Linked DNA regions of Labrys monachus. Each later gene encodes a partner of the first gene's protein in a complex. Links are inferred from orthologs where the notes say so. Each region holds a gene or a part of one and is shown on either strand. Other genes may lie near its edges.

The links.
Region 2: the proteins of secY (region 1) and secA are in contact, whole or in part, in a crystal structure (PDB 3DIN), measured with the Thermotoga maritima proteins. The link is inferred for Labrys monachus from one-to-one orthologs. Residues at the interface, in WP_004081795.1 of Thermotoga maritima: Glu108, Gly109, Glu110, Glu111, Ala236, Glu237, Arg238, Arg239, Ile240, Thr241, Ile242, Gln243, Tyr244, Ala245, Arg246, Arg247, Val248, Thr249, Gly250, Arg251, Arg252, Val253, Tyr254, Gly256, Ala257, Ser258, Thr259, Tyr260, Leu261, Pro262; in WP_004082002.1 of Thermotoga maritima: Glu261, Ala262, Arg263, Lys300, Ala301, Arg302, Thr303, Ile304, Ile305, Leu323, Tyr324, Asp325, Pro326, Val329, Ser330, Tyr333, Ile336, Lys340, Phe345, Val349, Glu363, Phe364, Tyr374, Ser375, Gly376, Gly377, Glu393, Ile395, Thr482, Ser483.

What each region holds. Positions count from the first base shown.
Region 1 is NZ_JAUSVK010000001.1:4,242,248-4,246,075, forward strand. Bases 258-3,248 are described here. They hold secY (preprotein translocase subunit SecY), read right to left. Parts: upstream 2,428-3,248; coding sequence 1,087-2,427; downstream 258-1,086. Other genes in these bases: rpsM (30S ribosomal protein S13), read right to left, coding at 258-277; J3R73_RS19375 (adenylate kinase), read right to left, coding at 500-1,090; rplO (50S ribosomal protein L15), read right to left, coding at 2,504-2,983; rpmD (50S ribosomal protein L30), read right to left, coding at 2,996-3,187; rpsE (30S ribosomal protein S5), read right to left, coding at 3,204-3,248. In the rest of the region: more of rpsM, read right to left, coding at 1-257; more of rpsE, read right to left, coding at 3,249-3,761; rplR (50S ribosomal protein L18), read right to left, coding at 3,774-3,828. UniProt on the Escherichia coli protein: The central subunit of the protein translocation channel SecYEG. Consists of two halves formed by TMs 1-5 and 6-10.
Region 2 is NZ_JAUSVK010000001.1:6,685,095-6,689,309, reverse strand. Bases 581-3,958 are described here. They hold secA (preprotein translocase subunit SecA), read left to right. Parts: upstream 581-941; coding sequence 942-3,758; downstream 3,759-3,958. Also shown: J3R73_RS30515 (peptidylprolyl isomerase), read right to left, coding at 1-379; J3R73_RS30505 (TfuA-like protein), read right to left, coding at 4,171-4,215. UniProt on the Escherichia coli protein: Required for protein export, interacts with the SecYEG preprotein conducting channel.

The sequences.
Region 1 (3,828 bases):
GATGACGCAGGCCGCGATAGCAGCCCAGATCCATCAGACGCTTGATGTTCATCGCGACGTCACGACGAAGATCGCCTTCGACGATATAGTCACGATCGATCGTTTCGCGAATCTGAAGGACTTCCTGATCGCTCAGCTGGTGAACGCGACGCTCAGGAGCGATGCCGACCTTCGAAACGATTTCCTTGGCCTTGGCCGGGCCAATGCCGTGAATATACTGCAGCGCGATCTCGACGCGCTTGGCGGTGGGAATGTTGACGCCAGCGATGCGGGCCACGTTCCGGTCTCCAAATCTTGATACGGCGGCGGGAAGCTGCGTATCCGTTCATCCTGGCCGGCGAACCGGCAGCGCAAAAACGAGCCGCTCGCTCAGCAGAGCGACCGACCCGCGCGTCCTTGACGTGAGACGCGCTTATTAAAGGCTCCTAGAAGCCACGTCAACTCGTAAAGACTAAGTTTATGCACGTCGCTCTCAAGAAAGCACCGTGCATGCGACTTTTCATGCCGAAACGGCCGCAAGCAGTTCATCGATCTCGCGCGAGACCGCGTCGATCGGCTTCATGGCGTCGATCGGGCGCAGATCGCCGCTCTTGCGATAATAGTCCGACAGCGGCGCCGTCTGGGTCCGATAGGCCTGGAGCCGCGTCTTGAACGATTCGGCATTGTCGTCGGGACGGACCTTGCCGCCCGCGGCGATCGTCTCCGCCACACGCTTCTCGATGCGCGACAGCAGGATCGATTCGTCCACGACGAATTCGATCACCGCATCGAGCCGCATCCCCTTCTGCGCCAGCATCTCGTCGAGCGCCACGGCCTGCGCCGTCGTTCTGGGAAACCCGTCGAGGATGAACCCGTTCTTGGCGTCAGGCTCCTCGATGCGGTCCGCGACGATGCCGACCACGATGTCGTCCGGCACGAGCGCACCGGCGTCCATGAGGGCCTTGGCCTTGATGCCGACCGGCGTGCCCGCATCCGCGGCGGCCCGCAGCATCTCTCCCGTGGACAATTGGGGAATGCGATGCTTCTCGGCCAACCGGACCGCCTGGGTACCCTTGCCCGCCCCCGGCGGACCCAGGAGAATCAGCTTCATCCGCGACGACTCCCCTTAAGCTTGGTCTTGCGCACCAGCCCCTCATATTGATGAGCCAGCAAATGTCCGTGGATCTGCGCCAGCGTATCCATCGCCACGCTCACCGTGATCAGCAGCGAAGTACCGCCCAGCACGAAGGGAATGGACGGAATCAGATAATTCTGGACTTCCGGCACCAGGCAGACGAGCGCGATATAGACGGCACCGACGACGGTGATGCGGGTGAGGACGTAGTCGATGAACTTGGCGGTATTGTCGCCCGGACGGATACCGGGAATGAAGCCGCCGTGCTTCTTCAGATTATCGGCCGTCTCGGTCGGATTGAAGACGATCGCGGTGTAAAAGAAGGTAAAGAACACGATCAGCACGCCGTAGAGCAGCATGAACAGCGGCTTGCCGTGGCCGAGATAGATGGCGATGTTGTTCAGCCATGAATTCGGATTGCCCTGCGCCGCGAAGGTCGCGGCCGTCGTCGGCAGCAGCAGCAGCGACGAAGCGAAGATCGGCGGGATGACGCCCGAGGTGTTCAGCTTCAGCGGCAGATGCGACGACTGCCCCTCATAGACCCGGTTGCCCACCTGTCGCTTCGGATATTGGATCAGCAGACGGCGCTGCGCCCGTTCGAAGAACACGATGGCCAGGACCACCACCACGGCGACGACCACCGTCATCAGCAGCGAGACGGGCGACATGCCGCCGGTGCGGGCCAGGTCGAACATCTGCCCGACATGGGTCGGAAACTCCGCGACGATGCCCGCCTGGATGATCAGCGACGTGCCGTTGCCGATGCCGCGCGACGTGATCTGCTCGCCCAGCCACAGCAGGAACATGGTGCCGCCGACGAGCGTGATCGTCGTCGAAAGGCGGAAGAACCAGCCCGGATCGGTGACGATGTGCTGGCCGCCCTCGAGTCCGATCGCGATACCCCAGGCCTGCGCCGTCGCCAGTACCACCGTCAGATAGCGGGTATACTGGTTCATGATCTTGCGCCCGGCCTCGCCCTCCTTCTTGAGGGCCTCCAGCTGGGGCACGACCGTGGTCAGGAGCTGGACGATGATCGACGCGGAGATATAGGGCATGATCGCAAGCGCGAAGATCGCCATGCGCCCGACCGCACCGCCCGAAAACATGTTGAAGAGGCCGAGAATGCCCTGGCTCTGGCCGTTGAAGGCATCGGCATAGGCCTGGGGATTGATCCCCGGCATCGGGACGTAGGTGCCCAGCCTGTAGATGATCAGCGCGCCCAGCGTGAACCAGATTCGCTTCTTGAGCTCGTCCGCCTTCGAGAACGAACTCCAGTTGATGCTTGCAGCAAGCTGCTCCGCCGCCGATGCCATAGGGTGCTCCGCCGTGTCGAAAGCGCGCCAAAAAAAGGAGCGGCCCGCCAAACCGGCGGGCCACCATTATATAGGATCAGGCTTCGGCCGTTGCGACCGCGTTCAGCACTTTTACCGAACCGCCGGCCTTCTCGACCGCGGCGACGGCGCTGGCCGACGCAGCTGCGACCTCGAAGGTGACCTTGGCCGTGATCTCACCCGAACCGAGCAGCTTCACGCCGTCCTTAATGCGGCGCAGAACGCCGGAGGCGATCAGCGCCTCGGCCGTGACGACAGCCTGGGCGTCCAGCTTGCCGGCATCGATCGCAGTCTGCACGCGGCCGAGATTCACCTCGGCATAATGCGTCGCGAAGATGTTGACGAAGCCGCGCTTCGGCAGGCGCCGATGCAGCGGCATCTGACCGCCTTCGAAGCCCTTGACGGCGACGCCGGTGCGGGCCTTCTGGCCCTTGACGCCGCGGCCGCCGGTCTTGCCCTTGCCCGAACCGATGCCGCGTCCGACCCGCATGCGGGCCTTGGTCGCGCCTTCGTTGTCGCGAAGATCGTTGAGTTTCATCGTCGCGTCTCCCTACTCGGCCTCGACCACACGGACGAGGTGACCGAGCTTGGCAATCATGCCGCGCACGGCCGGAGTATCCTCCAGCGTGCGGCGGCGGCGGATCTTGTTGAGGCCCAGGCCGACGAGAGTCGCGCGCTGGTCCTGGGTGCGGCGGATCGGGCTGCCGATCTGCTCGACCGTCACGGTCTTGGTTTCAGCCATCGCTCTTGCCTCCCGTTCAATCGGTCGACTCGGCGTCGATACCCTGACGCCGGTTCTGGATCTGGGAAACCTTGAGGCTACGGCGGGCAGCGACCGAACGCGGGCTGTCCTCGTGCTTCAGGGCATCGAACGTCGCCCGGACCAGGTTGTAGGGGTTGGAAGACCCCAGCGACTTGGCGACGACGTCATGCATGCCGAGCGATTCGAACACGGCGCGCATCGGGCCGCCGGCGATGATGCCGGTACCGGCGGGCGCCGCGCGGAGCACGACCTTGCCGGCGCCATGACGGCCATTGACGTCATGGTGCAGCGTGCGGCCTTCGCGCAGGGAAACCCGCACCAGGCCGCGCTTGGCCTGGTCGGTCGCCTTGCGGATGGCTTCCGGCACTTCGCGCGCCTTGCCATGGCCGAAGCCGACACGACCCTTCTGATCACCGACGACGACGAGCGCAGCAAAGCCGAAACGCTTGCCGCCCTTCACCACCTTGGCGACGCGGTTGATGTGGACGAGGCGGTCCACGAACTCGCTGTCGCGCTCTTCGCGCTGACGGTCACGTTCACGTTCACGAGCCATTGGATCCGTTCCTTAGAAATTGAGGCCGCTTTCGCGGGCCGCATCGGCGAGCGCCTTGACGCGCCCG
Region 2 (4,215 bases), 2.4 Mb from region 1 along the record:
CATCCTTGGCCGCCTTGCTCATCAGCGCTTCCATCAGGATGCGCTGGCGGTAATAGGCGAGCTTCTTCTCGATCTCGGCGGGATCGCCGACCTTCTCCTTCTCGGCCTCGGCGGCGGCCAGGCGCAGGTTGATCGCGAAATTCGTGATGTAGTCCTGCTTCTGGGCCTCGGTGGCCTGCGGCGGCAAGGTGGCGGCAAGGTCTTCACCGACGATCGTCAGGTCCTCCTGGGTGATCGGCTGGCCGTTGACCGTCGCGACGGGCTTGGCATCCGCTGGCTTGGCCGCATCCGCGGCATGGAGCGGCGCTGCAGCGAGGGCGAACAGGGCGACACCGGCGAGCAGTGACGCGGCAGGACGCACGCGGCGAAGTGAGATCATGAAACTCGTTTCCCTGACAGATGATGCGGGTGAAATCCGGTGCGAACGGGCGTCCGGCCGGACGCCTGTTCCGGCAGCAAGCCCGCATGTGTTCCTGATCCCGGGACGAGCGCCTCAGCAGCGCTGATAGGCCAGGAAAAATGCAAAATCAATGTCGCCCTTTTCGCGCGTGAGCAAACCGCTTCGGACAGCCTGTCTACGCGCGCCGATCGTCAAAACTGTGACAGGTCCGTTTCGCGCCCGGTGCGGCGCAAGCATGCCGGAAGCCGGCTTTTTCGTCGCCTGCGGGCGGGAACCGCGATCGGATCGCCGCTGTTCGATTGACACCCCGTAGCCCAATACTTAAGTGAGTTCGGATGGCGAGCCGTCGAACCGCGGCGCCACCCCTGGGGACTGCCGGTTCGAGCATTTCAGGAGCGGTTCGCTCTCCTTCATCGCTGGTTGCCTCCCTGGAGGGGGTATCAGGAGGATGCATCGTCATCCTCGTGCCACATCGCACTGCGATCGGGAGCGGGCTGTATCACAAGGCGCCGTTTCAGGTGCAAAAATTTGAAGGCCTTCTATGTTCGGCTCGCTCGCCAAGAAACTGTTCGGTTCCGCCAATGACCGTCGGCTGAAAGCCTATCATCCCAAGGTTGCCGCCATTGCCGCGCTCGAGCCGGAGGTGGCGGCCCTCTCGGACGAGGCGCTGCGCGCGCGCACGGCCCAGTTCAAGGCCGAGCTCGCCGCCGGCAAGACCATCAACGACCTGCTGGTGCCGGCTTTCGCCACCGTGCGCGAGGCGGCCAAGCGCGTGCTGGGACAGCGCCATTTCGATACCCAGCTGATCGGCGGCATGGTGCTCCATGAGGGCGCCATCGCCGAGATGAAAACGGGCGAAGGCAAGACGCTGGTGGCGACCGCCCCGGTCTATCTCAACGCCCTCGCCGGCAAGGGCGTGCATGTGGTGACGGTGAACGACTATCTCGCCAGCCGCGACGCCGAATGGATGGGCCGGGTCTACAGGTTCCTCGGCCTCACCACCGGCACCATCGTGCACGGCCTCGACGACGAGGAGCGCCGCGCCGCCTATGCCTGCGACATCACCTACGGCACCAACAACGAATACGGCTTCGACTATCTGCGCGACAACATGAAATACGACATGGGGTCGATGGTGCAGCGCGGCCACGCCTTCGCCATCGTCGACGAGGTCGATTCCATCCTGGTCGACGAAGCGCGCACCCCGCTCATCATTTCGGGCCCGCTGGAAGATCGTCCCGAGCTCTACATGACGATCGACGCCCTGATGCCGAACCTGGAGGCGGACGATTTCGAGCTCGACGAAAAGCAGCGCACCGTCAACCTGACGGAGAAGGGCAATGAGCGCATCGAGCAGATGCTCGGCACGGCGGGCCTGCTGCGCGAAGGCTCGATGTATGACGCGGGCAACGTCACCATCGTCCACCACGTCAACCAGGCGCTGCGCGCCCACAAGCTGTTCTCGCGCGACAAGGACTACATCGTCCGCAACGACGAAGTGGTGATCATCGACGAGTTCACCGGCCGCATGATGCCGGGGCGGCGCTATTCGGAAGGGCTGCACCAGGCGCTCGAGGCCAAGGAGCGCGTCCAGATCCAGCCCGAGAACCAGACGCTCGCCTCCATCACCTTCCAGAACTACTTCCGCCTCTACGAGAAGCTCGCCGGCATGACCGGCACGGCGGCCACCGAGGCCGACGAGTTCATGGACATCTACAACCTCGAAGTCATCGAGATCCCGACCAACCGGCCGGTGCAGCGCATCGACGACGACGACGAGGTCTATCGTTCCGTCGACGAGAAGTACAAGGCGATCGTCCGCCTGATCGAGGAATGCCGCAAGCGCGGCCAGCCGCTCCTCGTCGGCACGACCTCGATCGAGAAATCCGAGATCCTGGCGCAATATCTGGTGCGGCAGGGCTACAAGCAGCGCGATTTCTCCGACCCCAACGCCTTCGCCTCGCTCTATGACGGCGACCAGGGCACGCCCGACGAGAAGGTGTTCGCCGTCCTCAACGCGCGCTACCACGAGCAGGAAGCCTTCATCGTCAGCCAGGCCGGCGTGCCCGGCGCGATCACCATCGCCACCAACATGGCGGGCCGCGGCACCGACATCCAGCTCGGCGGCAATGCCGACATGCGCATCAAGGTCGAGCTTGGCGACATGCCGGCCGGCCCGGAGCGCGAGGCGGCCGAGGCCGGGATCAAGGCGCAGGTCGCCAAGCTGAAGGAGAAGGCGCTGGCCGCGGGCGGGCTCTACATCATCGGCACCGAACGCCATGAGAGCCGTCGCATCGACAACCAGTTGCGCGGCCGCTCCGGCCGCCAGGGCGACCCGGGCCATTCGCGCTTCTTCCTGTCGCTGCAGGACGACCTCATGCGCATCTTCGGCTCCGACCGCATGGACGGCATGCTGCAGAAGCTCGGCCTCAAGGAGGACGAGGCCATCGTCCATCCCTGGATCAACCGGGCGCTCGAAAAGGCACAGCAGAAGGTCGAGGCGCGCAATTTCGACATCCGCAAGAACATCCTCAAATATGACAATGTGCTCAACGACCAGCGCAAGGAGATCTTCGAGCACCGCCGCGAACTGATGGCGCAGGAATCGGTCGCCGATTCGATCGCCGATTTCCGCCACCTCGTCATCGACGAGCTCGTCCGGGCCCATGTTCCGGAGAATGCCTATCCCGAGCAGTGGGATACCGCCGGGCTGCATGCGGCGATCAACGACATCCTCAATCTGGACCTGCCGGTCGAGGACTGGGCCAAGGAAGAGGGCATCGCCGACGAGGAACTGACGACACGCATCATCGAGGCCGCCGACGGCAATGCCGAGGCGCGTGCCGCCTCCTTCGGCGAGGAGGTGACGCGCCAGATCGAGAAGGCGGTCCTGCTCCAGACCCTGGACAATCTCTGGCGCGAGCACATCGTCACGCTCGACCACCTGCGCCAGGTGATCGGACTGCGCAGCATGGCCCAGCGCGACCCGCTGATCGAATATAAGAGCGAAGGCTACCAGCTGTTCGGCGAGTTGATGCGGCGCTGGCGCGAGGACGTCACCCGCACGATGTTCCGCCTGCAGGTCATGCAGCAGCCGCCCGAGCAGCCGCCGCTCCCCTTCATGACCGCGCATCATTTCGATCCGACCACCGGCGAGGACGAGTTCGCCGCGGCCGGCAGTGGCTTCGGCCAGGAGGCCCCGGCGCTCGCCATCAGCGATGCCGCGGCGATGCCGGTGGTGGCACCGGAGGACCGCGACCCGAACGATCCGGCAACCTGGGGACGGGTCGGGCGCAACGAACCCTGCCCCTGCGGCTCGGGCAAGAAATACAAGCATTGCCACGGCCAGATCGCCTGAGCGCCAACCGGTCTGGCGGGCGCTCGCCCTCGGGAAAATCGATCTGACGGCATTCCCGTCGCGCCCGTCGCCCCGTCCCGGGCGTCATCTCGGCCCCGGCATGCGGCCCCTTCCGGGGATCGCCAGGGGCGGCGGAGCCCCGTCCCGGCACGATCCGGGATCGGCGATCCACATTCCACGCCGCATCGCGTCCGGGAGGACGTGCGGCCTCCGGATGCGATTGCCCGGCACCGGTTCACGACAGCAGTGAATTTCGCGTTTTTTCGAGGTCCTGCGTTCGCTTTCGCAGCGAAGCCGCGGCATCCCGTCCGGCTCGCGAAAACCAGCGAAAAAAGGCCTGCCGACCGCGTCGCCTGGCCTCGCGACGGCGTCTCCGCGCAAACGCGCCGCCTCTCGCTTCCTGTTTGGAAATCTAACCGGTGGAACCGGTTTCCAGCTGGTGGCGCAGCTGGGAGAA